2 regions of the Paenibacillus sp. MMO-58 genome follow, and region 2 is predicted to be linked to the other one. Evidence: a T-box and tRNA genes for the amino acid it is inferred to sense, from the RefSeq annotation. Region 2 holds a T-box; the other holds one or more tRNA genes.
The links. The T-box of region 2 lies ahead of WFJ73_RS10210 (glutamine--tRNA ligase/YqeY domain fusion protein). A T-box ahead of a tRNA ligase gene usually reads a tRNA of that ligase, here a tRNA-Gln.

Region 1 (14,371 bases), on a different contig from region 2:
GTCCGGTGGGTTGGATACTCCGCCTGGGAGCGTTCAATCCCAAGTCCGTCCGTACCGATTCCGCGAACCCCTACCTCAACGAGGTAACGGGCGCCATCCTCCCGCAAGAATACAAAATCGGATTCAAAGGAATCCGTAAATGAGTTCTTCGTTTTTACGAGAATGAACTCGCCCTTTTGCAGGCCATGCTTCTCCAGGTCTTCTCTTGTGATGCTGTCGTTCACGTCCGTGAAGTCCAGAACGCGGGCATTTCCGACGAGTTCCTCGAGACCAATTGTTTCGATTGTTGAGCCATCCTCCGGCAACATATGCAGAGGCGCATCGACATGGGTGCCGCAATGGACATCCATATCGATGCGCGATTCGTTAACGCCGTCTGGAGAGGTAGGCTGGGAGTTGATTTCGGGCTGCTTGCCGTCATGGTTGCCCCATACCGGCATGCCCTTTTCGATTGTCATCGAAATATCGTAAACCTTAAACATAAAGGCATATCCCTCCGTCAGCGGTGTGCTAGAAATAAATTACTTGCCGCTATTCGATACCCAAATCACATTGTCTTCTTCTTGCCCGTTAACCGGCCACCATTTGAAGCCGTCTTGCGCCAGCAGCTTTTCAGCTTTCTCAGGGCCCCACGAGCCTGCAGGATAGTGCTGCAGATCAGCCGAATCTTCGCGCCATGCATTAGCAATGCGGTCAACGAATTCCCATGCTTGCGCCACTTCATCCCAACGGGTGAAGTACGTCGAATCGCCGCGAACCGCATCATGGATCAGGCGCTCGTAAGCTTCCGGCGTATTAATGCCGATTTGGCAGCTTTGGCAGAATTCCATGTTTACGGGCTGAACCGAATTGTCTTCGCCCGGCGTTTTGGCATTTACTTTAATATAGATGCCTTCCATCGGGTTAACGCGAATAACGAGCAGGTTCGGCTGCAGGTCATGACGCTGCGCGAACAATACGTTTTGCGGCATCGATTTGAATTCGATAACCACTTCCGTTGTTTTTACCGGAAGGCGTTTGCCTGTACGGATATAGAACGGTACTCCCGCCCAGCGGAAGTTGTCAACCGCCAGCTTGGCGGCAAAATAAGTTTCCGTTGTGGAGTTCTCGCCTACCGAGTCCTCTTGGCGGTAACCAGGAAGCTCTTTTCCATTGAGGGAGCCTTCGCTGTATTGACCGCGTACAACCAGGTTGCGCACTTCGTCGCTCGATTTGTACGGACGAAGGGAGCGAAGCACCTTAACCTTCTCGTCGCGAATATCTTCGCCATGCAGACGGCTAGGCGGCTCCATTGCGATCATCGTAAGCATTTGAAGCATATGGTTCTGGCCCATGTCTCGAAGGGCGCCAGACTTGTCGTAATAACCGCCGCGCTCTTCTACGCCAACCGTTTCGGAGAGCGTAATTTGCACGTTTGCGATATGATTATTGTTCCAGAGCGGCTCAAAAAACGCATTCGCGAAACGGATCACTTGAATATTTTGCACCATCTCTTTGCCGAGGTAGTGATCAATACGATAGATTTCTTCTTCTTTGAAGACTTGCGTGATTTGGTCGTTCAGCTTTTGGGCCGATTCCAGATCATAGCCGAACGGCTTCTCGATTACGACGCGGTGCCAGCCTTTGGATTCGAGCAGTCCGCCGTCGCGCAGGCTGAACGATACGGGGCCGAACAGCGACGGTGCAAGCGCCAGATAGAACAGACGGTTACCCGGAATATTGAATTTGGCATCCAGTTGATCGGACAGAGTAGCCAGACCGCGGAATGCTTCCACATTGTTAATGTCAAGCGGCATATATTCGAAGTGCTCCGCAAAACGGTTCCAGAGCTCTACGTCATCTGCTTTGTAACGGCAGAATTCCACAATCGACTCATACAGGTCGGCGCGGAACTGCTCGTTAGTACGCTCTCTGCGCGCGAGGCCTACAACGGCGAAATTTTCAGACAGCTTTCCTTCTTTATATAAGCTGAACAAGGCAGGAAACAACTTGCGCTTCGCCAAATCGCCTGTCGCCCCGAAGATATAATAAATAGCGCCTTGCGCATTTGATGATTCAACGTTCATTTCAGTTAGTTCCCTCATTCTTTCCATATATTTTTTTATTTTTATTTATGTAGTTTAGCATATTAATCCTTAAACTGCTATTCATCCAATCATAAAAAAAACTAATTAGCCATCATATTTCTTCTAATCGTTTTCCGCTACGGAAACGGTGTAATCTCCCGTAATTAGCGGGGTTCCGACGATCAGAGACAGCGCCCCGGACTCCGTTTCCCGATGTTCGGCAATTTGCAGATTCGCCTTCTTCCCCGCTCCCGCTTCCACCGAAGAGAACAGCTTTTCCGAGTAGTAGGCTTCGCTGACCGTTCCGCTCTCGTCTTTATACCGGTCAACCCGCTTGCCTCCCGCGGCCTGGGCCAGGCGTACCGCTGCGTTATTATATTCCGTCTTTCCCCGAACCGTCATACCTCCGGTATAAGAAACGCCCGCCTTCTTTAAGATGGCTTCCGTACGGTTTACAACGGCAAGCAGCTGCTCCTTATCCGCCTTTTGCTCGGTTGTAAATACAAGCATTGCCTGATGATCCGACGTTAGCGGGAATATGGACAGTGTTCCCTGCTTCTGCCCCTTTTCATCCGCCTGAAGCTGTTGTTCCGCTTGTTCCAGGTCAGCTTTCGTCCCTTCAATATCCCATCTTATTGTCCATTCCGTATTCGCCGCGCCTTTGCTGTAGAGTTTGTCCGTCCACTGCCATAACAGAACGAGATCATGAGCAACGATTCCCGGATTCTCGTCGGACCGGAGCTCATCCCTATTGAAGACTGCCCAGATGATGCCGACCACCAGTACAACCGCTGCCAACATAACTGCTCGCCGTGCTTTCCGCCGGTTGGACTGCTCGGCATACTTTTGAACAAAACGATTCGCTGCGATGACAATAACCTCCCTTAACCGTTTATTACTGCTAGGTGTTTAACCATACCTATTCGCCTCTGGGTGAATACACTGGTTGCAAAGCCTAATGCAAGTAAACATAAGGAGGAGCCTGAATGGAACAGATTTATCCTCTCGAGGAAGATAACGTATCGCGGTATTGCGGAATGCCCGTGTATATCATTATGAAGGATGGAACGAGGCATATCGGCATGTTGAGCAGATGCACGGGCGGAAAGCTTACGCTTAATGGAGATCCTAACGTTTCCGCTGCGGATGAGCCGGAGGATGTTCCGGTTAAATCTTTGAAGAAAGGCAAAAAAAACTCGAAATCCAAATTCCAGCAGCAAGCCAAATCAAGCAAACCGGAACAGCCCGTCCAAACGCAGTCCTACCCGTTTGACCCTTATTACTACGAGCCTCGCCCTTACTATCCGTTCCGCGATTTGATCACGCTTGATTTTGCGCTTATTGCCTTTTTATTTCTTTTGTTTTGACAGACACCATTCGCCAGCCTTTGCTGCGAAACCATACTATGCTGATCATACCAAAGGTAAAGGGAGGCCGTTTATATGCAAATGATGTCTATAATGCCTGCCAGGCAGACCGACCGGCTTCAAGCCGTTTCTCCGGTTCGCCCTTACGGCACAAGTACATTCCGTGAAGAAGAGCCGATAAGGCTGCCTCCCGGATCTGCTCTATTTGACAGCTTCGATTGGGGTGTCCCTTACCGTCATGCTGCCGAAACGGCGGCAGGATGGCTTCGGCATAGCAGACAAGCCCAGCTCATGATCCGGCTCTCCGCCCGTAAAATCAAACTAAATCCATCTTTATCTGTTATTGAGAAAGAACTGAAGAAGGTGGCAGCAGCCGTAAACGGACTCCTTGCTTTCCTTCAAGAAGCTGAACCCTTCCTAAATCCGCAGCTTAAGCTCTCTATCGAGCAAGCAATGTCCCATCCTGCTGCGGTTGAATATGGTCTAAGGCTTGTGAACGGTACCTGGCGGATCCAACTTCCGGATTCCTGCAAGAACGATTCCTCCGTTCAACTGCTTACGGGTCCAAAAGGCTGGATCACCTGTCTTCACAAAGCGCTGGAAGAGCCTCTTTCTGCAAGAGTGCTCGATTTGCTGCGCAAGGATATGCCGCTTCTGCAGCCCTATAGCTGTTACTATAATTCCATGGCAACGTATTGGCCTTTTCCAACAAGCGGAATGCTTCTTAACCGCCGCCTTTAACTTATTTTAGCAAAAACTGGTCGTTCCCTCCAGCCGCCAGACAAAAAAAGGGGCTCTCCTAAAGTTCAACTTCAGGCAAGCCCCACTCTTATAAAAACCATGTATCCTACTCCGCAATCCCTTGCTTATGCGCATAAATCGCCGCTTGCGTACGGTCCTCAACGTCAAGCTTGTTAAAGATGTTCGTAATGTGGAATTTCACGGTCTTTACGCCGATAAACAGCTCGTCCGCTATTTCCTGATTGGACATTCCTTGCGCTACCCGCTTCAGCACGTCCATCTCCCGCTCCGTCAAATCATCATGAAGCGCGGCCTGTACCGGCTGCTTCGGCTTGCGGAGCCGGCTCATCATCTTGGCGGCAACCTGCGACTCCAGTACCGACTGTCCGCGTGCCGCTGCGCGGATCGCATCCGCAATCTCCGTTGCTCTCGCCGTCTTGAGCAGGTAGCTGAACGCCCCCGCTTCAATAACCGGATACAGCTTGCTGTCGTCAATAAAGCTGGTTAATACGATAACCTTGCACTCCGGATACAGCTCAAGCAGCTTTTGCGTTGTTTCGACGCCATCCATGCCATCCATAACAAGATCCATAAGTACGATGTCAGGCTTGTAGGCCTGAGCCAGCCGGATTCCGTCATAACCGTTGCTTGCTTCCCCTACGACTTCGATACCTTCTTCCGTATCGAGCACCGCAGCGAGTCCGATACGCACCATCTCATGATCATCCACTAACAATACTTTAATCCGTTCATTCAGTTGCTCGATCGGTTCCACCTTATTCACCGCTTCCTTCAACATGTACATGATCCTACTTCTCTATTTCTCCGTCAATCGGAACCCGGATATCTATGCTTGTTCCCTCTCCCGGTTTTGAAATCATATGTAAATAGCCGCCAAGCTCATTCACACGCTCTTCCATCGTTAATAATCCGTAAGAGGTTTGTTTCTTCGCTTCCAGATCGAACCCGATGCCGGTATCTTTTAATAACATACGTACTTCGGGGCCTTTCCGATGCAGCTTAATTTCCATACTTTCCGCTTTTGAGTGCCTAAGGGTATTCGACAAGGCTTCTTGCGCGATCCGGAACAAATGATCCTCCGCCCCCGGCTTCATCGTAATCGAATCATCAACGTCCAGATCAATCGTCATCGGCACCTTCTGCTTAAGCTCGTCCACCAGCGCGGTTAATGCGGCAGCCAGATTTTTGCCGTCCAGGTGAACGGGTCTTAAATGCAGCAGCAGGGCGCGCATCTCCGATTGCGCTACGGAAGCCATCTCCTCGATGAGCTGTACCTGTCTCTTCGCCCGCTCCCAGTCCCGCTCAATCGTACGGCTGACAGCCGTCGCCGTCATCGAGATCGCGAACAGCTGCTGACTGACCGCGTCATGCAGTTCTCTTGCAAGCCGCTGGCGTTCTTCGATAACAGCCGAGAACTTGACCTTCTCCGTCCAGATCGCATCGCTTTGCTCCTGTTCGGACACCGGAACACCGCCTTCCTCCTCCGCCGAATTCAGCGTTACCCGATAGCTGCGTCTGCGTTGCTGCTCGCTGAGCCGCTCAACCGCCTGCTTGAGCTTGGAATTCTGCAGAAAACCAACGATCGCTGCTGCTGCCATTGCTGCCCCGATTACGGTAAGTCCTAAGATAGCCCACTTGCCTTGGAAAGTATACAGTCGCACGTAACCAATCGCTTGCAGCACAATGATGACAAGACTCACGATAATAATGAGCCATAATACGGTCTCGGTCACATTTTTGCGTCTTGCTTCTTTATTGGGCCTCTCCGCACGATGGTGCTCATTCGCTTGTCCTTCAGCCATCCAGGTCCACTCCTTCAAATACGTACGCAGGGAAGAGCAGACCGGTCCCCCCGGCAATTTCATTAAGTTAAAGCTTAATGAAATTGCGGTTACCCGATCCGCTCTTCCGTCCTTGCATACTTCTAGTTGATTATACTTCTTCCGGTTTGTTCAGCTTGCTTTTCAAAGCTTCAAGCTGCTCGTCAACCTTCAGCTTTTTCTCCATATCAACGGCATTAAAGGAGCCTGTATTGTTGCCTGTACCGCTGTATGCTGCCGAGTAAGGAGTGCGAAGAACATCCGCTTCCGCTTCAAGCTGCATGATTTTCTCTTCCATACGGTAGAAACCTCTCGAAGCCGTACCGCTGTCGATCGTATGGTTCGAAGAAATTTGAGCCATTTGCTTTTGCGCCTTCGCGATTTGGGCGCGGGATGCCAGCTCATTGCGTTTATTGCGAAGCTGGTAGAACTCATCCTTCATGCCATGCAATTGCTGCATCAGCTCTTCGGCTTGCGTTTTAGCTTGCGCATGAAGATCACTGTACTCGTTCACCTTCTGGTCGAAATAAAGCTTCTCTTCGAGCAGCTTGCGAGCCAACTCTTCCTGGCCGGCGCGAAGTGCTGCTTCTGCCTTCGACTCACGGTCTGCGATGCTTCGTACCGCTTCATCCAGACGTTGTTTCAGACGGCGTTCGTTTGCCATTTGTTTCGCTACCGTTACTTCCGCTTGATGAATTTCCGATTCCATGTCGCGCAGATATTGATTCAGCATGACTACCGGATCTTCCATTTTATCCAATACCTCATTCACCGATGCCTTAGTCAGATCCTTCATTCTTTTAAAGATTCCCATTGTTAAATCTCTCCCTTCTCGTATTTAGCCAATTTGGCGCGTAATTCTTCGATTTCTTTACGAAGTGCTTTCTTCTCCAGATCATCCATCATGCTATCGAATTGCGACGACGAGTCTTGCTGGCTGGAACGTGCTTGCGAGAAGCTGTCCCATTGCCCTTGCGGCGGGTTCTTGTATGGTCCGCCGAAGGAGGAACCGAAGCCGCCTTGGCCGCCTTGACCGCCGTTATAACCGTTGCCGTACCCGCTGCCGCCATAGCCGCCTCCAAACCCGCCAGGTCCAAAGCCGTGACCGTTATAAAACGTTGGTTCCTTAGGAACGATAAGGCCGGCTATGATATAGACAGGAATTGCGAATCCGCTTGTAAAGATGGTAACGACGATGAGCAGGATACGGATAAGAGTCGCATCTACATTGATCATTTCCGCGAGTCCGCCGCAAAGACCAAACAGCTTCTTGTCGCGGGTAGACCGGTACAATTTTTTCAAGACGACCATCCTTCCTTCTCAAGCTTCTTCTTTAATTGCTGCAGCTCGCGTTCGATAACGGATTGCACTTGATTGCCTGCTTCGCTGATGAACTCTTTGCCCATTCGGCGGAGATCATGCAGGCTTTTTGCCTCCATCTCCATATCGCCGATCCGGTCCTCCAGTCTGCGGAACATCGAGCCTGGCTGAATGCCACCCGCTTGGCCGCCTTCCGTGTAACGCGCATTCATACGCTGCTGAAGTCTGAGCGACTCCATTCTTGCCGCGTAATATTCGCGTTTGTCATAGACGAGCTGGTATTCGCTCCGCATTTCGCGAAGCTGATCTTCCAGGTCCACCGTATTCTGACGGCTTTGCTCATACAGCTCGCGGTATTGATTGGAGCGCTCCTCGCTTGTCGTCTTCTCGTGGAGAGCGATTCGCGCAAGCTGCTCTTCACCGGCTTTCAGAGCGGTCAGCGCTTGCTGCTCGCGTTTTTCCTTCTGCTGCTCTGCTTGCAGCCATTGCGCTTTCAGATGATTGCTATGTCCCAGATATTGCTGGTGCAGCCGTTCCGCTTGAATAATCTCTTCGCGTGTCGACCAGAGGAACTGGTCAATCAGGCGAACCGGATCTTCTGCTTTCTCCAGTCTTTCATTTAAACTTGCCACTGTAATGTCGCGCACTCGCCGCATAATGCTCATGTATGGCCCTCCCAACTTTTTTTATTAGAAATGTCGATTGTTGTTATTGTTTTTCACCATCGAAATACCGAACAGGATCAGCACGACCGCAATACCCAGCATAATCAGTTTCGACAATGCCGGCAGCAGCATCAAAATACCGATTGCGCCAACGATTCCGCCGATGATTTTTTTATTGCTCCTCCAGGCAACTACCCCAAGTCCGATTAATACGATTGCGAACAGGGTACCTACCAGTGCACCAAGATGGATGCCGAAGAATTTAAGTACCATGATACCGCCTGCAACTGCAAGCAATAAGCCTAACGCTTTTTTACCATCCATTGCTTCTTCCACCGCCTCTCAAAGATTGCTTTGTTTTTTCTCTTCTTGTGAATCTCTCTTGCTTATGTTCCTATTGTAGATCGAATCCGTACTTTCTAAAACGGACCACCGACGGTTTCTATGCTAGACCTAGGTCGAGTGGCTCTTCCGCCTTAAGGGTCGAATCCTGTCCTAAAACGCAAAAAAGGCGCTTTACCCTATGCAAGAGTCAGCACCTCATGATGATGATTGGTTCTGCTTGAAGCTGGAACGGAGAGCATCTATGCCAAGCAGCCCAACCGGGATGATTACCATAAAGATAGTCGCATACAAGGAGAATACCTTAGGCGTAAACGCAATAAAGCTAACGATATTGTCATAGACAAGAAGAGACAAGAAAACAAGCAGCAGGGCAAACGGCAGAGTCAGCGTACGGGGGTCCTTCAGTCTCAGCGTCTGGGCTGTCCCAAGCGTTACGGCGTACACGCAAATCACTGTCTTGAAAAAAATCGTGATCAACCATATAATCGCCAGCATGGCCTCGACCCTCTGTAGAAAGTTCCCCACGCTGATTTGCTTCGCCAGGGTATAGCTGGCATACATATTCCTCTGCGTAAATTCGGTGCCAAGTACCAGCGTCGACAGCAGAACGCTAACGATAATAACCACGCTGCCGAGCAAGGTTCCCGCGAGCAAGGCGCTTCTTGCTTTTTTCGGCCTGTTCGTATAAGGAACCAGCATCATTAGAATAACCTGTTCTTGAAGATTAAAATAATAGAACGCGCCTAGCAGGATTGGCTTTATTCCATGCTCGAAAACAGGCTCAGCCCGGTCTAATTCAATCTGAGGCAACAGGAAGAAAGTGAGGAATAGAAACAATGCGATTACAAATGGCAAGAAAATCTCTGCTGCCCTAGCCGTTGTCTCAATACCAAGCCGAACCGCGTAAACCACCACGGTCATAAATAAAATGATCATTATTTCGATTGGCGTGTTTGGCATAATATGAGTCGTCATAAAATTCCCTACGACCCGAAGCAGGAAAGAAGACAACAAAAAGATAAAAGAAAGGAAAAATAACGAAATCGCCTTTCCAAGCCATTTCCCCAAAATCTTTTCACTAAACTCCGCAAGCGTTAATGTAGGATAGCGGCCGGCCAGCGCGCTATAAATGAATATGCTTAGAAGATTGGCCGCTATCCCTATAAGGCATGCAATCCAGCCGTCTTGTTTAGAGAACACGGCCATAATGGAAGGAACGATCAGAATGGAGGTGCCAATCGTATACAGAAGCGTTAGAACAGTCAACTGCCGGTGACTTATTTTTCCCTTCTCAAGCATTCCCCATCATCCCCCACTTAAATTTTGAAAAATCGCCTCGGCCAGGGGCCGCAGCATATAATCGAGTCCGTTTACCGGATTAGGAATATGCAAATTGAGGAACCTCATAATCACCAGCACGATACCTAACCCCAGCAGACAAGAGAATACCCAAAGATCCTTCCTCAGCCTTCTCTTCCTCAATGACGGCACCTCAATCAGAACAATTACAGCTGCGGCTGCGAAAAGCCATATATATTTCATCATAGTTGCTTATTCCTTCTTACTTTATTTCTTGCATAAACGAGTTATTAACCGTACCGGTCTGCCGGATATTTACCACAACGTCTATCTTGACCGGTATTTTCTGAAAGACGGTATCCCAATCATTTTCAACGTTTTTCCAATAGGCAGGATTCGCGCGATGTACAACATCCCCAAAGCCAAATATATCAACTTTGTATTTTTCTTGAACCTGATCGATTGTTTTCTGCACATATCCCTTTATTGCTTCCTCACTTTTGTGCTCCAACTCATAAATAGACGATTTTTGAGTCAGATCGATTTTACACAACACCTCGCCTATGCTGGCCTCAGTACGGATCGCTAAATGTATTTCCGGTTCTCCGTTTACAAACTTGGCTTTGGATATCGTCTTGGAACGAATGACCTCAATGGTCATTCTTCCTCCATCAGGGCACTTAATCACCCCGACCGTATTATGTACATCGTTATGGATAACAGAGTAGCCTCTGCTTTCGGATTGGTTCAGCCACCCAACCAGCTTATCCTGGTTAAAAACAGCTATTCCCGAATATTGCAGGTGGGCTGGCGAAGCAATACTTTCAACACTTTCCCTGCTCTCGCCCTTTTCCCTGTCGCCTCTCAGGCGGAGTCCGGTGACCACCGGTTGTTTACCTTTGCTAACGATATCCATAATGAGTTGATCCAGCGTTATCGATGCAGTTGGTGCCCATTGCTTCTGCGAGTTAAGCAAAGAAGAATACATCTGATTGGCAGGGATAGCCTCCAGATGGGTTAATATTTTCAACGTGCTTGCTGCGGTAGTCTCTCTTGCAATGGCGATGTAGAAATCGGTGCGGTGCTCATAATACCTTGACATGTATTCAAGAGCGTCCCCAATCCCTTCTTTGGCTAACTCCTCGCCTATGACTAACATCCGTAAGTGAGCCGAATAAATAGGCCTCGGCGATACCGTGGTCATTTTGCGTATGGCTTCAAATATGGTTCTGCCTCTAGCCTGGTAAAAAGTAACGGGAGTCCGCGTCATCGTTCTGTTGTTTGCGGCAACTTCTCCCGGATCAACGACCTGAACCGATACCTGGTATTGATTCTCCCCGTCCTTATCGATTCCGATTGCCACTGCAATAGCCAGATCATTAAGCTCGCGGCGATTCCAGCAGCCCGTCAGCGTCATCGCTATTAAAACAAACAATAAGGAAATTAATAGCCTTCGCATCATCATCTCAAATTCCTCATCTCGTTGCCTGTATTCTCGATTAACGCTTCGGACCGGGAGCCTTGTTATTGCCTCGGGTAATATTATTCTGATTAACTAGACGCAGGCGTTTCCGCATAGCCCAATGCGGTAACCGGAATAAGGTATCCTTCGTATCCTCAGCAATAAATGGTCCAAACGGACTCATATACGGTACTCCGAAGGTACGAAGACTGCATAAATGGAGTACGAGCGCAAAAACGCCTAAGATAATCCCGTATAAACCAAAGGACGCAGCTAGACCCATTAAAGCAAACCGGATCATCCGGATGGAGATCGACATATTCATAGCGGGTACAACAAAGCTTGATATAGCCGTGATGGATACCACAATAACCATCGCAGCGGAAACAATCCCCGCATCAACAGCTGCCTGCCCAATAACCAAGGTGCCGACAATCGAAATAGCCTGACCCATTGTTCTAGGCATCCGCACCCCGGCTTCGCGCAGGATCTCGAACGTAATCTCCATAATCAACGCCTCGATAAATGCCGGAAAAGGTATCCCTTCCCTTTGAGCTGCAAGTCCAATGAGCAGCGGAGTAGGAAGCATTTCCTGATGAAAGGTAGTTATGGCAATATAAAGCGAAGGCCCTAACAACGCGATAAAAATACCTATAAAGCGGAGAATTCTTATCAGCGAGCTAATATCGGCGCGTTGGTAATAATCCTCCGCAGAATGCATGAAGGAAATAAACAATGCGGGAACCACTAAGACATGAGGGGTTCCATCCACCAGTATCGCAACTTTGCCTTCAAGAAGCTCCGCAGCGATGACATCCGGCCGTTCGGAGTTATATATGGTCGGAAATGGACTATAAGCGGAATCCTGAATGAGCTCTTCGATATAGCCGCTTTCCAGAATCCCGTCAATATCTATTCTGGATAATCGGCTGCGTACCTCATCCAAAATCTTATCGCTTACAATCCCTTTTATATACATAATGGAGACGCTAGTCTGAGTCACTTTTCCGATTCGCATATTTTCCAGCCATAAATCGGGGTTCTTTATTTTCCTTCTGACCAATGCCGTATTTGTGCGAATGGATTCCGTAAAAGATTCTTTTGGACCGCGGCTTACCGTTTCCGTCATCGCCTCTGAAACAGCACGGTCTTTAATCCCGTTCATTGCAATGGACAATATTTCATTGCTGTCCCATATAAGAATGACATGACCGGAAAACAGGTTATAGTACATCGTATCCGTCGATGTTACTTCTTCTATGTCTCCCGCAGTCAGCAAGTCCAGAAAAGGATGCTGATTCGTATTAAGCTTCGGAAACTCCACCATTAAAGTCTCCAATATAAAATCTTGAACAGAGTCCGTGTTTACTAGCCCATCCGCATAAAACAAATTCACTTTTCGAGATTTGCCACCATATTCGATTTGAAATTCTTTAAAAATAATATCGTTACTATTTCCGAGTTTTTCTTTAATCGTTGAAATATCGATCTGACTCATGCTGCATCACATCACCCGTATTTGATAATTATCAGTATGGTCATACGCCAATCGATATAAACAAAAAAAGCATCCGTCGGAGGTTAGTCCGCCAGATGCTTGTAAAGTTTGTAAACATGCAAAAACGCTGACTGTACAAAGTACAATCAGCGCAATCATTTCAATATATGGTGCCGGTGAGAGGACTCGAACCTCCACGGTTTCCCTCACGATTTTGAGTCGCGCGCGTCTGCCATTCCGCCACACCGGCATTTGGTAAATATGGCGTGCCCTAAGAGATTCGAACTCCTGACCTTTTGATTCGTAGTCAAACGCTCTATCCAGCTGAGCTAAGGGCACATTTTATTGAAATAATTGTGGAGGCGCCACCCAGACTCGAACTGGGGGTAAAGCTTTTGCAGAGCTCTGCCTTACCACTTGGCTATGGCGCCACCTAATTATGGAGCGGAAGACGGGAATCGAACCCGCGACCCTCGCCTTGGCAAGGCGATGCTCTACCGCTGAGCCACTTCCGCATAAATGGCTGGGGATCAAGGATTCGAACCTTGGAGTGACGGAGTCAAAGTCCGTTGCCTTACCGCTTGGCTAATCCCCAACAAAAACCTTTTTAAATCTTAGTGAAAATGGGGCGATCGATGGGACTTGAACCCACGAATGCCGGAGCCACAGACCGGTGCGTTAACCCCTTCGCCACGACCGCCATACTCACTATAAAAATTATCTGGCAGGGGCAGCAGGAATTGAACCCACACCAAAGGTTTTGGAGACCTTTGTTCTACCTTTAAACTATGCCCCTAAATGGTGGAGGGTGATGGATTCGAACCACCGAACCGTTAGGAAGAGATTTACAGTCTCCCGCGTTTGGCCACTTCGCTAACCCTCCGTAAACATGGTGCCGGCGATAGGAGTCGAACCCACGACCTACTGATTACAAGTCAGTTGCTCTACCAACTGAGCTACACCGGCATATTAACTTTTTCACCATCTAATATGGTGGCTCGGGACGGAATCGAACCGCCGACACGAGGATTTTCAGTCCTCTGCTCTACCAACTGAGCTACCGAGCCTGATGTTTGATTAAATGGCGGAGCTGACGGGATTCGAACCCGCGGTCTCCTGCGTGACAGGCAGGCATGTTAGGCCTCTACACCACAGCTCCACATCGAATTCTCGGTAAAAACCGAAGATAAAGTTTTGGTTGCGGGGGCAGGATTTGAACCTGCGGCCTTCGGGTTATGAGCCCGACGAGCTACCGAGCTGCTCCACCCCGCGTCGTTATAAATCTTATATGGTGGAGGCTGAGGGGATCGAACCCCCGACCCTCTGCTTGTAAGGCAGATGCTCTCCCAGCTGAGCTAAGCCTCCATATTCTCTCGAGCGACTTTTATAATATATCACATTCAAGTCAGCTTGGCAAGAACTTTTTTTTATTTCTTTTTTGTGAATATGGTGACCCGTAGGGGATTCGAACCCCTGTTACCTCCGTGAAAGGGAGGTGTCTTAACCCCTTGACCAACGGGCCTTACGTATTACGTAGCAATCAGCTATGTAATAAAAATTATGGCAGAGAGGAAGGGATTCGAACCCTCGAGACCCGGTTAGAGCCTACACGATTTCCAATCGTGCTCCTTCGACCACTCGGACACCTCTCTATATATGGCTCCCCGAACAGGACTCGAACCTGTGACAACTCGATTAACAGTCGAGTGCTCTACCAACTGAGCTATCAGGGAATACATTCAAAGCTTGCGCCTTGAAAACTGGATG
Region 2 (14,371 bases):
CTCATCTTTGACGTAAAAGATTCCACGTACACAAGCGGACGCGTTGGACTGCATAGCTGGGCGGACGCGCAATTCGCTTACCTGCAGGTTGCCCGTAAGCCTGAAAACCTGACAGCGGATCCGGAAATCTATCAGATCAAAGAGGGCGACGGGCAGGTTGTGCTTCAATACAGAGAAGTAGACGGAGCGGACAGCTACTTGATCCGTTACGCGCCAAAGAATGGCGGAACAGGAACAGAGGTTGCAGCAACGCCAGGCTCATCGGTTGTAACTGGCCTTCAGAACGGTACGGCTTATTCGTTTAAGGTCGTTGCCGTTCGCGGCGGAGCTCTTTCGGAATCCGCTCCAATGGACGCAACGCCTAATTCGAATAACAAAGTCGTCTATTATGCGGATGCCGGGGACGGAACGCCTGGCACGCTGGAAGACGGCGAAGTGCTCGGCATATTCCAATCGCAAGAGGAGCAGGAATACGGCCTTGATCCCATTACGGGCATGAAGTGGGGCTATGTGGCCGATGACGGAAAGACATGGGCACAAACCTCGCCGGTAGACGCTTATGAGACGATCCGCCAATACGACGGCAACGAGAACGGCAAGGGAATCGCTTACCGCTTCCAACTGCCGGAAGGTACGTATAAAGTAACCGTTGGCTTCTATGATCCTTGGAAGGCTAGCGACCGGAATATGAACCTGACCATTAACGGCGAGACCAAGCTGAGCAATTACGTCATTGGCTCGAGCCGCGAAGCGAAGGTCTTCGAGAATATTGCGGCAGTAAACGGTGAAATTGTTGTAAAAGCGGTTAAGGCCGGCAACTCCAAGCCGATGATTGCCTGGATTAAAATCGAGAAGTAACTCTTGTTGTGAGTAAAAAGCGTGCGTTTCCACTGATGGAAGCGCGCGCTTTTTGGGTATTACGCAATCATATCCGAAAGGGAGATACGTACGAGGATTTAAGATACTACGGGCTGCTTAGGTCGGACAATTAGATTTTATCCGCATAATCCTTTATCATGAAACTATATGGTTAGCTTTATAAAACATTTCTTTATATAGAGAGGATACGAGCCAATGCCCGATACCGAAAAAATCAAACTGACTTCCTACTCCACGAAAGGCGGCTGCGGCTGCAAGATTGGTCCCGGCGATCTGTCGCAAGTCATCCGTTCCCTGCCGGTACCCGTCGCCGATCCGAATCTTCTGGTCGGCATCGATACGAGCGACGATGCGGGCGTATACAAATTAAGCGACGATCTTGCGCTGGTGCAAACCGTCGATTTCTTTACTCCTATCGTTGACGATCCGTATTCGTTCGGACAGGTAGCCGCTGCGAATGCGATCAGCGATATTTACGCCATGGGCGGCAGACCGCTGACCGCGCTGAACATCGTTGCATTCCCGATCAAGACGCTGGATAAACAAGTACTGGCGGATATTTTGCGCGGTGCGGGCGATAAGATGAAGGAAGCGGGCATTACCCTTGTTGGCGGCCATTCCATCGACGATAACGAGCCGAAGTTTGGTCTTGCCGTTACCGGCCTAATCCACCCGGATAAAGTGAGAACCAATGCGGGTTCGGTCCCGGGGGACAAGCTTATTCTGACCAAACCGATTGGCGTAGGCATTCTTACGACCTCCATCAAGAAAGACAAGCTGTCGGAGGAAGAGGTTCAGCGCGTGACGGATGTGATGGCTACGCTGAACAAGACGGCGGCAGAAACCATGGAGCCGTATAATGTGCATGCGTGCACGGACGTCACCGGTTTTGGGCTGATTGGTCACTCGCTTGAGATGGCCAAAGGCAGCGGCGTCGGAATCCGAATCCATGCAAGTGAAGTACCGGTGCTGCCGCGCGTAAGAGAGCTGGCCGAAGAAGGTTTTGTACCGGGAGGCACCAAGAACAACTTTGCCCATGTGCAGGATTCGATTACCTTCCCGGATACGCTGGATCAGATCGGCCAATGGATCTTATGCGATGCGGTAACGTCCGGAGGATTGCTTATCTCCGTGGAAGGCAGCCAAGCGGAGGAGCTTCTGGGCAAGCTGAAGCAATCCGGCGTGGAAGCGGCCATTATCGGAGAGACGGTTGCCGACCATCCGGGATGTATCGTTGTACTGTAGCTTGATCGAATAAGGAGCGGTTAACTTGTTTCAAGATATCACCATAGAGGAATTGCTGGCTTTACGGGATAAAAAAGAAATCGTTATGATCGACGTGCGTTCTCCTTCGGAGTACGGCGATTCCACCATTCCGGGCAGCCTGAATATTCCGCTCTTCGACGATTCCGAGCGGGCGGAAGTGGGCACGATCTACAAGCAGGTCAGCGTTCAGGCCGCCAAAGACCGGGGACTTGAATTATTTTCGGCCAAGCTGCCGGCGTTCATCAAATCCTTCGAGCAGATTAAAGACTCCAAAGCCGTATTCTGCTGGCGCGGCGGCATGCGAAGCAGGACGACGGCTACGGTGCTGTCGCTGATGGGAATCCGGGCTTACCGGCTGACCGGAGGCTTCCGGACCTACCGGAAATGGATTGTGGATACGCTGGAGCATCTCGAGCTCAAGCCGCAGGCGATTGTGCTGCAGGGCCATACGGGAACCGGAAAAACGGCGATTTTGCGCGAGCTTCAAGGGGAAGGTTATCCTGTTCTTGATCTGGAAGGCATGGCGGGGCATCGAGGCTCGATCTTTGGTCAGGTCGGGCAGAAGGCCAATAATCAGAAGACGTTCGAAGCTTTGCTCGTAACGGATCTGCTGAAGCTGCAAGAAGCTCCATACGTGCTGATGGAGGGAGAGAGCAAAAGGATCGGCAAAGCCGTGCTTCCTCCATTCCTGATCGAGAAGAAAGAAGCCGGGAAGCAGCTCTTTATCCGGCTACCGCTAGAAGAGCGGGTCCGCCATATCGTGGAGGACTACAAGCCGTATGAGAACAAACAGGAACTGATTGCCGCGTTTAAGCAGATCGAGAAGAGGATTCATACGCCGATTGCTGCTCATATTATGCAGGCTCTCACGGAAGACCAGTTCGAGCTGGCAGTCCGTTTGCTGCTGGAGCATTACTACGATCCGCGTTACGAGCATTCGATGAAGCAATATGAACAGGATAGAGTCGAGATTGAAGCAGGTACGATAGCGGAAGCGGTGCAAAAGGTGAAGGCTTACCTTGCTGCCTCCTCAAAATAAGGTTTAAATGCGGAGTTTGCTGTTTAACCCCAATAAAAGGGGCTATCCCATCGTCAATTAAATGACTTATGGGATAGCCCCTTTTTCATTAAGCTTGAGGCGTTGTTGTTGTAATCATCCATCTAATGCCGAATTTGTCCTCGATGTGTCCAAATAACGCTCCCCAGAAAGCCGGCTCCAACGGACAAATCACTTTGCCGTTTACCGCGAGCTTTTCGAAGGCACCACGGGCTTCAGCTTCATCAGAATATTCCAGACTCAGATTAATCGCATTTCCTTGCCTAAGCGGCTCAAACACGGAGTCGGACATGAGAAAGTTAATGCCTGCTGCAGTCATGCTAAGATTTACAACCATGTCCTTCAGCTCTTCATGCGACTCTGGAAGCTGACCGTGAGTGACAACGGACAAAATTTCCCCGCCGAGTGCCTGAACATAAAAAGCTGCCTGTGCTTTTGCGTCTTCTGACAGGATATAAGCCGTAAGATTTGCCATTTAAATAACATCCTTCCATCGCTTGGTTTAGACTGTCTTCTTCAGCCTCTATGAGGACAACGAACGAGGGATGCCCAAATCGACAAGGGTTACAAATTTTTTTTGATAAAGTTTTTCCGAGCCGGGTACTACAAAAGTTAGAACTTACTGTCGCTTTGCTACTAAGGTATGATTCTGGTAATTTCATACTGTTTTTATACGCCAGGAAAAGGGGAGAAGGAACGATGCATCCAGCTTGGGGCCAGGTATTCATGAGGAAAATGATAAGCGCCGGCATAGCTACTTTCTTATTTACCGTTATATTCGCCATATTGGAGCCGGATTTATTTCGCATTCACAATAACCTTTCATTAGGAGCGAGATTGCATGAGGCTGCAGGAATGGTTTGCATATATATGATGTACGCCGGGCCCGTCATTTACGTTTACGGATCGATGACCTCCCTGCTCAGCGATATCATTGCGCATTATGTTGCTCCAAGGCGTTGGGTTCGATTAACGGTATCCGCCGTGTTTCATTGCGTCTTTGGACTTATTCTTTATCAGGTCAGCTTATTGGCGGCCGCTCTCTTTTACTTGTCGGATACGATCTTTTCAGTTGTTCGGAGGAAGCCGTTGACTCCCAATATAACGGTGGTGAGCGTACTCCTTCCTCTGGGCTTGTGGCTCGCGAGTTGGATTTATATTCGCATAACGGGCTAAGAAAAAAACCTCATGCTTCAAGCCTGCTTCGTTTGAAATCCGAAGCGCACTTAAGCATGAGGCCGTATCAATTCATTTCCACCGTTTGATTGAGCTCGGTTCCTTCCGTATTTTTACCCATCAACCGATTGAACAGAAACTTCACCATCTTGAACTTATTGCCGGAATCCCAATACTCGGCGGCTTCGGCATCCACCTTGATTAGAACAAGGTTGGGATCGTCATAAGTCGTCTCCAATATTTCCTCGTAGGCTTTATTCCAGAACTCCTTTATTTTGTCGGTGCTTTCCACAAGCTCCGCCACGCCGCGGATGGAGACAAAGGATTTGTCCGCATAAGCAACGTTCACTTGCTTGTTCCGAAGCAGTTCATGAAATTTGTCCGTATCCTTCTTCGTCAGGAACCATAAGCTCCCGTCGAATTCGACATCCTGCGTTTTCATCGGGCGTGACACCAGGCCTTCCTCGGACACCGTTGTCAGCATTGCGATTTTGATGTCTTTGATCAGTTCCCTTACCTTCTCGATAGCTTCCTGGTTATTTGAATTTGCATGCATGCCCATCACCCCGTCCTAAAATTTATGTATCGATATAGTATTACACAAGGAACGGTCCAGTTAATCAGTTATTCATCCCGAAAAGCACGATAGGTCAGTTTTTGGCTGCGATCCTTTATTGTTAGCGCGATGAGCGGATGATGCATTACGATGGAGAAGTACAACCGGATAAAAAACGGATTATCGTTTACAAAATAGGGAATTATTCGTATTATAATAAACAATTATGAAACGCGATGACGAGAAGAGTAAGGGAATAACGTTCTTGAACAGAGAGCTTCGGAAGCTGAGAAGGAGCGGAGAACCATTCCACGAAACAAGCCTCTGAGCAGCATGACGGATCCTTATTGGGTGATGGCATGACGGGAGCTCCCGTTACAGAGCTAGGGTATAAGCATTGCATGCAATGCCGTACTTGAAGAGGTTAATATGGCGACATATTAACAAACTGGGGTGGCACCGCGGAACTTCGTCCCCAAGACTTAACGTCTTGGGGGTGGAGTTTTTTTTGTTTCACAATTCATTTTAGGAGGGTTACGAAATGGAGAATTCGAGGGAACATTTAGCGGAGCATCACATGTTTAGACTTATTAGCGAGGAGCTTGAACGGAAGCCGTTCAGCAGGGAAATGTGCACGAGATTCCCTCCCGAACCTAACGGCTATCTCCATATCGGGAGTGCTTACGCGATTCTTACAAACGCTATGATTGCGCAAAATTTCGGCGGTACCTTTCATCTGCGGTTCGACGATACCAATCCGTTAAAGGAAGATATCGAATATGTTAACGCGATCATCGAGGATATGAAGTGGCTTGGCGTAGATCCGAAAGAACACATCTATTACGGTTCCGATTATGCGGAGAAAATCTTCGATGCCGCCATTGCCCTTATTAAGAAAGGCAAAGCATTCGTGTGCGATCTGACGCCTGAAGAATTAACGGAGTACCGCGGAACTTTAACGGAGCCGGGAAGAAACAGTCCTTACCGGGAACGCTCGGTGGAGGAAAACCTGGAGCTTTTCGCAAAGATGAAAAACGGAGCATTTCCGGCCGGCTCCAAAGTATTGCGCGCGAAAATAGATATGGCATCCCCTAATATCAATCTGCGCGACCCCGTCCTTTACCGTATTATTTACGCTGAGCATTATCGGACAAAATACGACTGGTGCATCTATCCGATGTACGATTTTGCGCACCCGATACAAGACGCGATTGAAGGGATTACCTACTCGCTCTGCTCGATTGAATTCAAGGATCATCGGCCGTTGTACGAATGGGTCCTGAATGAGCTGGAGATTGCTGAACCTCCGCGGCAAAGAGAATTTGGAAGACTAAGCTTAACCGGGGTGGTCACAAGCAAGCGGTTCTTAAGACAGCTGGTGGAAGGCGGCTTCGTGGACGGATGGGATGATCCCAGACTGCCTACCATTCGCGGCTTAAGACGCCGGGGTTATACGCCGGAGAGCATCCATTATTTTATTAAAGAAATCGGAAGTATACGAAATCAAAGCACCGTAGACATTTCACTTCTGGATCATTTTGTCCGGCAGCACCTTAAGGAGAAAGCGGCAAGCGTTATGGCCGTTATGGAGCCTTTAAAGGTTACCATCACGAACTACCCGGAAGAGTCGGAGGAAATGCTGCTGATCGAAAATAACGGTGAAAACGAAGCGCTGGGTAAACGAGAGGTCTCGTTCTCCAGAACCATTTATATCGAGCGGGAAGACTTTATGGAGGAGCCGCCAAAAGGCTATCACCGGTTTCGTCCGGGCGGGGAAGTAAGGCTAAAGGGAGCTTATTTTATCCGGTGCGAAGAGGTTGTTAAGGATCCTGCTTCCGGTGAAATCATGGAATTGCGATGCACGTACGATCCGCTTACGAAGAGCGGTTCAGGCTTTACCGGGCGCAAGGTGAAAGGGACGATTCATTGGGTCTCGGCAGCGCATTGCATCCGGGCGGATGTGAACTTGTACGATACATTGCTTCTGGACGAAGAGCTGCCGAAGGACAGCGAGGATTGGACATCCAAAATAAATCGGGATTCCTTGGTTCGGAAACAGGTTCTCATTGAATCACATGTTAAGAATGCCGATCCCGAGCAAAAATTTCAGTTTCTGCGCCATGGATATTTTTCCGTTGACATAAATCTTCGTACGGAGGATCAATTGGTGTTTAACCGGGTTGTACCGCTCAAGGACAGCTGGAAAAAACCGAACTAACAAAGGGAAGGAGGCCAATTGTGATTGGCTTCCTTTAAAAAAAGCCACTCAACAATGTGAGTGACTTTTTGCAGTTCGAAAAACAAATTTTATTTATGAGGCTCAAACCAATTATCATCTTTGATTTTCTGTCTCATCTGATTTTGCACTTCAATTGCTTGATCATAACTATTGGCTGTCACTATATACAAATTACTTGAGAATTCTTCAGGTGTAGTCTTCCAAGTAATATTAATATTTTTGAAATCATCATCATAAAAAATTACTCCAAGGTTAGTAGTATCATACGGTTTCTGTTTCATATGATAACCTAGCATTCCTCTATTTATCCCCTGTTTTCTATCAACTATATACATTCTATTAAGTGGATTCTGGGTGAAATCATATCCATCAATGACTATTGATCCCTCAAAATAATGATCTTTAAACAAAGGTCTATAAATTTTACCCTTAATGAAAATTAGTGTTGGTTTAGCAGAAGAAGGATCATTTAATACAATGCTTACTGCTTCTTTTTTAACATTGATGACTTTTGTGGAGCTAATCTTATTTAGGTAAACAATACATCCAATAGCAATAACAACTATACAGACAACAGAAATTATTAATGACTTCTTAATAATATTTACCTCCATTCCAAGCATGACAAAAGATTTACATCCTATAATTACTACTGTAGAATAACCAATTTACTTCCGCAACAAAAACGAAACTTCTCGAGTCTATACAGGTACTGGGTCAGCAAAGAAATGTTTTCCACCTCTATAACAATATGTGGGACATGAATTATGTTCTTGGTGAAGAGAAGCAAATTACACGCCGAAAAAGACGGCAACAGCAGATGGTTTAAGTGGAAGGTATGAGGAGGTGCCATGAAACGATTTAGCTTAATGCAGTGGATCGGAGTCGCATTGTTTGCGTTGTCGGCTTTGTGGGCCGGATCGTATTTTGTTTTAATATACGGAATCAATTATTTAGTTAATAAGATTGGTTGTTTCTAACAGGTTCACAGCAAAGTTACCCCCAAAATAGGAGACAACGGCGAATACTATATTATGCTCGACAGCTGTAGAATAATCGCTTATTTTGTTCCCTACTAGTACTAGAAGGGCCATCTTAGAAGATGGTCCTTTTCATTTATGCGGTGGAGTATATATTAATAATAAGGAGGCTGTCCGAAGATGAAATATACGGCTGATCGAATACAGAGTTTTTATCAGAAACAGCACAAGCTCTGCTACATACAATCCTTTAATCTGGTTCGCTGCGAGCATGAAGCGGGGATGTTGACAGACAATTTGATCATAACGCTTAGTTCGCTTCCGCTTGACCAGGATGGTCCCAAATTAATCATTACGTTTGAGGATGTTAAAGATCTGAAAATAGGCAGCTTCCAGGGAGCTTTCCGTTTGGATATCAAAATCCAGGATATTTCATCCGATCAGCTTGAGAATATTAACTTCCGGGTAAAAGAACAAGAGTATGAAGCCTTTGCTTTTGTATGCAGATGCTTTGAATGGGTAAGGACTTATTAAAAGCACCTGTGGTATGGAGTCCCGTCCATACTACCGGTGCTTTTTCCATGCTAAGCTTTCCAACCTTATCCGGACAAACCAACTAAAAAGGCGGTCAGGGGTGCAATTGCTCCTTGTGTATTTGCTACAACCATTACCATCAATAACAGAGAAAGGGCAACCGTGGCTATTCCGGATATAAAGTACGTTTTTTCTATGTATCTCCACTTGGAACCCATAGCTTTGGACCTTTTTATTAAGGAGTACCAAAGGAATAGGCCAAGTGCAACAAAGATGATTAACAAAGCCCCGCAAACTAATGCTTTTGCAGCGTGAAACTCGATACGTGCATTTATTTTCTGCTGAATCATGGCGGGGATATTTTCATTACCTGACCTTATCCACTCCATAAAAGCAAAACGCCATTCATCCTTGTAGGATTCTTCATCCGAGATTACAAATGAATCAATAAACAAGGAAAACCCATGCAGCGGATAAAAGGTATTTGTTGCGTTTGCCACAACAATCAAAGCCATTAAAAAAGTGATAAACGAGCTTATTATTCCAAAAGAAAAGTATACCTTTTTCTCGAAACTCCATTTGGACTTGTTTATCATAGAGTTTCGTTTGAAATTTGCCCAAAATCTGATGCTAAGCCATGCAAAGATTATGACCAACAGTCCGCCAAAAATAACGAGTACCGCATGATACTTTGCATAGTTATGGATGACTGCACTCAAAGCAGGATTAGCTTGCGAGCCTGATTCAATAACCTCAGACAGCGCATTTTGCAACTCATTCACAATCAATTTCTCCTTTTTAATATGTATATGGACGTTTAACAACTGCTTCTCAAGATTACCCAATGTTGTGCCGATCCACTTCCGACATTTGTCGCTACTTTTACTGGACTTAGGTCGGAAAGAAGCCGCTTTGCACTATATGATTATCCATTTTATTAAAACCGAAACTATTCGTCCGCTTCCATCGTCTAACAACTAGAATTAATTCCTTATAATGGAATTGACGAAATTAGAGGTGATCGATTATTCAGCTTCAGAAGCTTCAGAAAAGAACGATAGTCAAGCTTGCCGTTATTGTTGTAGTAGCCTTATGGATCATTAGCTTCTTGTCCCCGCAGTTAACGACCCGGAGGTATATGTTGACCAGCTTCCATCTTGGAAGCGTATTTACGTCTAAAATTACCGACAAACATTTCTATGATCATCAATATGGGCATTTATACGATGTGACGAACTTCACAGACAGAGTTACCGGCGGCGGAATGAGTGTATTTTATTTAAAAAAGTTTGGACCGTTTTGGATCGTTTCTAGCGTTGGAACAGCACCTTAATGAAAGGGAGGGGCTTGTCATGAACATAAGCCTAAAGAGCTGGAAGACACGGCTTATTGCTGCGCTAATTCTCGTGTTAGCAATGTATATTGGTTTCTATGTCTGGATCCTGCAAAGCGTTAAACATACCGTAACTTCGATCTATATGGAAGGAAAAAACGGAATAACGTTAGACGAATCCTCTGTATCGGATACGGTTAGAGGCAAGTTTTTGAAGTTTGTTGATTTCCCGAACCATAAGCCTGATGACAACATTCAAGTTCAATTAAGCACTGGACATGTCTTTCATACCTTTACCAGAGGGACAGTATGGGTTCAGTACACGTACGAAGGCGTTGGTCAAGATGACCATGCAGCTATGTATGGGGCATCCAGAATTCCAATCAAGATTAAAACCAAGCTTGACCACGGTACATGGGTGATCGTCGATAAGGAGGAGCAGCCGTAGGAATTTTACAAGGAATCTAGCGTAATTACGATTGTTTGGCGGAAAGCCGGCTAAGTAAAATGAATGGAACAACAGATTAGGAGAGTGTTCCGTTTGGCAAAGGCAGCCGTTAACTCAATATCCGTTTATCCGATTCCTAGAGCATTGCCCGTCAATCAAGATTTTGACGTATTTGTACGTGTACCTGGCGGGGAGTGGGTGGAGGTTGGGGTCCTGCTCGTTAAAGTCGATATGCATCACGTTAGGGAAGCTTCTCTGGTGAAGTTCGATTTCAGCGGAGAGGTTGAAGTGAGAGTTATTTGTAATCGGGAGCCCGTGAAGAATGCAGTCATCCGGCCGCTCTCCACCGGCATACATGCCGACATCATTGACGAACGCACCATACAGTTCCGTTTATCGGAGCCCCAGAAGCTGTCGGTTGAATTAAACGGCGACCGGTTCCATAACCTTCATTTGTTTGCAAAAGAGCCCGATGATCAGCGTCCCGATTCGTCGGATCCCGGCGTTGCCTGTATTTATCCCGGTATTCACCGGATCGATGTATTGCAAGAGAAGTTGGCGGATAAAAGCTATCATACGCTTTATTTCATGGCTGGTCTTCACCATATTGAACAGGTTGTTGTGAACGTCCCCTCGGGCAAGAGGATTTACATCGAGGGAGGAGCCTATGTAGCCGGGTCTTTTGTCTGCGACAAGGTGGAACATGTGCAAATCTCAGGCCACGGTATTCTTTACTTGGCGGAGTTCGGCCGCTTCTCATCCTTCAGAGGTGTCCGGATCATGTACTCTGGAAATATTTCCGTGTCCGGCATTACCGTTGTAGATCCGCCGCATTACAGCATTTATTTGGGACAGTCGCAGCACATTCGCATTGCCGACTTCGAATCATTCAGCACACGCGGTTGGTCCGACGGCATTGATATGATGTCCTGCTGCGACGTTGAGATCGATCATGTCTTTATGCGGAATTCCGACGACTGTATTGCCATTTACGGACACCGCTGGGGATACTACGGCGATACGCGCAACATTACCGTGAAGAATTCAACGCTATGGGCAGACGTGGCGCATCCGACCAATATGGGTACCCACGGCGATATTGAAGAAGACGGCACGCTGATCGAGAATATTACCTTCGAAAATATAGATATCCTGGAGCATCATGAACCCCAGGATAATTACCAAGGCTGCTTGTCTATTAATGCCGGTGACAAAAATACGGTGCGCAACGTGATCTATCGCAATATCCGGATCGAACCGTTTGAGCTCGGCAGAATTATCGATATCCGGGTAGTCTGGAACCCGGATTACAATCCGTTCCCGGGCAACCGGATCGAGCAAATCACGTTTGACGGCATCTACTACAACGGCAGCGACGATGCCATCTCCCGTATCAGCGGCTTTGATGACTCTCGTTGTGTCGACGGAGTAACCTTCCATAGTCTCTACATCAACGACCGTAAGGTCACCGATGCCTCCTCAGGTAATTTCGAGTTAGGAGACCACGTTCATCGACTAACCTTTAATTAATCCAGGGCTGCGTTACAAGTTATTAATTTTAACTTGTAACGCAGTTTTTTTGTGCTTCGAAGAGGTAATGTGTCTCCTGGAGTAGCGCAGCGCTCGCCTTTGCTTAACCTTTTTAACTAAATAAATTTAATTCAGAAAAAGGGTAAGCAACAGTGAACGGAAGGAGACCCATTTCCTCCAATGAGATACCAACAAAAGGACTTCTTACAGTAAAAATTACAAGGAATCTTGTAATTTTATGATATTTTCGTTTTTTTAACGCGCTTACAATTTAATTAGCAAGTCAACGACAGAGAGTAGGAGAATGAACATGGCGAAAGACGAGATTCAGCAGTGGATCAACAGCACATGGGACAAAATCGAGCGTAAAATGTCCGTTCAATGCGACCGGATCGGCGAGCGGATTCCATATGTGCCGGAAGACGGCGTATACCGCGAGGATATGGGCGAGAGCGATATTTTCTGGTGGACGAACGGGTTCTGGCCCGGCATGCTGTGGCACATGTACCAAGCGACGAAGGAAGACAAATATAAAGCCGCTGCCGAAGGCGTGGAACGCAGACTGGACGCGGCGTTTGACGGTTTTAACGGCTTGCATCACGATGTAGGCTTTATGTGGCTGCATTCCGCAGTCGCGAACTACCGGCTTACCGGAAGCGAGAGGTCGAAGACTCGCGGCATGCATGCGGCGAACCTGTTGGCTGGAAGATACAATCCGCGCGGCAAATTCATCCGGGCCTGGAATGAAGACTGCACGGGCTGGATCATTATCGACAGCATGATGAACATTCCGCTGCTCTATTGGGCAAGTGAGGAAACCAATGATCCGCGATTCTCTTATATCGCAATGGATCACGCCGATACGGTGCTCCGGCAGGCGGTTCGGGAAGACGGTTCCTGCAATCATATTGCGATTCTGGATCCGGAGAATGGCGAGTTAATCGAAGCGCCGGGCGGTCAAGGTTTTGCAAGCGGTTCCTCTTGGTCGCGAGGCCAATCCTGGGCTCTTTACGGTTTTGCCTTAAGCTACCGTTACACCAAGGATGAACGCTACCTGCATGCGGCGAAGCTGATCGCGCATTATTTCATGGCCAACGTATCCACAACCGGTTTTGTTCCGCTCGTAGACTTTCGGTCCCCGAAGGAGCCGGTGAAGTGGGATACAACGGCAGGGGTGTGCGCGGCATGCGGACTACTGGAACTGGCGGATGCACTACCCGAATACGAACAGGAATTATACCGGAATGCCGCGATCAACATTTTGCGAGCGACCGATGAACGCTTCTGCAATTGGAACGTTACCGAGGATTCGATCGTGAACGGCGGAACGGCTGCTTATCACGGACAGCGGCATGCGGAGGTTCCGATCATTTACGGCGATTATTTCTTTATTGAGGCTTTGCTTCGCTTGAACAATAAGCATGTGCTCCTATGGTAGAGAGAAGAGGAGAGAAAGGAGCAAGTGAGGATGGAAAAAGCACATGCCGCTCGTTTTGAAAGCGTCAACATCCCTGGAAAGCAATCCGCCATAAAACGCACCTGGAAAGAGTACAAAAAAAGCAGATATCTTCTTCTTATGCTGCTTCCGGTGCTGGTCTGGTACGCCATCTTTTGCTACGGACCGATGTACGGCATTCTGATTGCGTTTAAGGATTATAGTCCGGTGCTTGGAACCTGGGATAGTCCTTGGAACCATTTTGCCTACTTTGATTACTTGTTTAACCAGTCGCCCGAGTTTCCGAGAATTCTTAAAAACACGGTTATCATCAGCGGGCTGAATATTATTTGCGGATTTCCGGCGCCTATTATTCTTGCGCTCTTGCTTAACGAGCTGCGGATCAGCTGGTTTAAGAAAATCGCGCAATCGATTTCGTATTTGCCGCATTTCTTCTCGTGGGTTGTTTTGTCCGGTATCGTTTTCCTGATGCTGTCGCCTTCGACAGGGCCGGTTAATTACATCCTTGGCTGGTTCGGAATCGATCCGATCTACTTCCTCGGGGACACCAGGTACTTCCGTTTCAGCCTTGTGATCACGAACATCTGGAAGGAAGTAGGCTGGGGAACCATCGTCTACCTTGCGGCGTTGTCGGGGATTGATCAGACCTTGTACGAAGCAGCGCGAATGGATGGAGCGAACCGCTGGAAGCAGACCTGGCATGTGACGCTGCCTTCCATGCTTCCAATCATATCGATCATGTTTATCCTCTCGCTTGGCGGCATTCTGAATGCGGGTTTTGATCAGATCTATAACCTGTATAGCCCGGCCGTATTCGAGGTTGGGGATGTCATCGACACCTATGTTTACCGTCAGGGAATCGTGAACTTCCAGATGGGATTAACAACGGCGGTGGGCTTATTCAAAAATATCGTCGG

Region 1: it encodes a tRNA-Gln, which carries the amino acid that the T-box ahead of WFJ73_RS10210 (glutamine--tRNA ligase/YqeY domain fusion protein) is inferred to sense. The anticodon was not compared.

The regions. Positions count from the first base shown of each region.
Region 1 covers NZ_JBBCVY010000022.1:30,094-44,464, forward strand. The annotation lists gene WFJ73_RS32120 (cyclase family protein) at 1-482, opposite strand, end outside; gene zwf (glucose-6-phosphate dehydrogenase) at 522-2,066, opposite strand; gene WFJ73_RS32130 (YwmB family TATA-box binding protein) at 2,190-2,867, opposite strand; gene WFJ73_RS32135 (hypothetical protein) at 3,053-3,433, shown strand; gene WFJ73_RS32140 (hypothetical protein) at 3,509-4,174, shown strand; gene WFJ73_RS32145 (response regulator) at 4,281-4,979, opposite strand; gene WFJ73_RS32150 (sensor histidine kinase) at 4,984-5,997, opposite strand; gene WFJ73_RS32155 (PspA/IM30 family protein) at 6,128-6,829, opposite strand; gene WFJ73_RS32160 (PspC domain-containing protein) at 6,832-7,326, opposite strand; gene WFJ73_RS32165 (PspA/IM30 family protein) at 7,314-8,000, opposite strand; gene WFJ73_RS32170 (LiaF transmembrane domain-containing protein) at 8,025-8,324, opposite strand; gene WFJ73_RS32175 (GerAB/ArcD/ProY family transporter) at 8,541-9,644, opposite strand; gene WFJ73_RS32180 (hypothetical protein) at 9,651-9,890, opposite strand; gene WFJ73_RS32185 (Ger(x)C family spore germination protein) at 9,907-11,109, opposite strand; gene WFJ73_RS32190 (spore germination protein) at 11,144-12,604, opposite strand; tRNA gene WFJ73_RS32195 (tRNA-Leu) at 12,773-12,854, opposite strand; tRNA gene WFJ73_RS32200 (tRNA-Arg) at 12,867-12,943, opposite strand; tRNA gene WFJ73_RS32205 (tRNA-Cys) at 12,962-13,035, opposite strand; tRNA gene WFJ73_RS32210 (tRNA-Gly) at 13,045-13,119, opposite strand; tRNA gene WFJ73_RS32215 (tRNA-Gln) at 13,125-13,199, opposite strand; tRNA gene WFJ73_RS32220 (tRNA-His) at 13,229-13,304, opposite strand; tRNA gene WFJ73_RS32225 (tRNA-Trp) at 13,327-13,400, opposite strand; tRNA gene WFJ73_RS32230 (tRNA-Tyr) at 13,404-13,487, opposite strand; tRNA gene WFJ73_RS32235 (tRNA-Thr) at 13,495-13,570, opposite strand; tRNA gene WFJ73_RS32240 (tRNA-Phe) at 13,596-13,671, opposite strand; tRNA gene WFJ73_RS32245 (tRNA-Asp) at 13,687-13,763, opposite strand; tRNA gene WFJ73_RS32250 (tRNA-Met) at 13,800-13,876, opposite strand; tRNA gene WFJ73_RS32255 (tRNA-Val) at 13,894-13,969, opposite strand; tRNA gene WFJ73_RS32260 (tRNA-Glu) at 14,052-14,126, opposite strand; tRNA gene WFJ73_RS32265 (tRNA-Ser) at 14,166-14,256, opposite strand; tRNA gene WFJ73_RS32270 (tRNA-Asn) at 14,262-14,337, opposite strand.
Region 2 covers NZ_JBBCVY010000002.1:992,162-1,006,532, reverse strand. The annotation lists gene WFJ73_RS10240 (glycoside hydrolase) at 1-858, shown strand, start outside; gene selD (selenide, water dikinase SelD) at 1,075-2,124, shown strand; gene mnmH (tRNA 2-selenouridine(34) synthase MnmH) at 2,150-3,184, shown strand; gene WFJ73_RS10225 (VOC family protein) at 3,273-3,677, opposite strand; gene WFJ73_RS10220 (hypothetical protein) at 3,902-4,378, shown strand; gene WFJ73_RS10215 (pyridoxamine 5'-phosphate oxidase family protein) at 4,446-4,940, opposite strand; T-box leader at 5,162-5,414, shown strand; gene WFJ73_RS10210 (glutamine--tRNA ligase/YqeY domain fusion protein) at 5,476-7,152, shown strand; gene WFJ73_RS10205 (hypothetical protein) at 7,242-7,796, opposite strand; gene WFJ73_RS10200 (hypothetical protein) at 8,334-8,687, shown strand; gene WFJ73_RS10195 (hypothetical protein) at 8,753-9,469, opposite strand; gene WFJ73_RS10190 (hypothetical protein) at 10,040-10,468, shown strand; gene WFJ73_RS10185 (glycosyl hydrolase family 28 protein) at 10,562-11,998, shown strand; gene WFJ73_RS10180 (glycoside hydrolase family 88 protein) at 12,309-13,436, shown strand; gene WFJ73_RS10175 (ABC transporter permease) at 13,467-14,371, shown strand, end outside.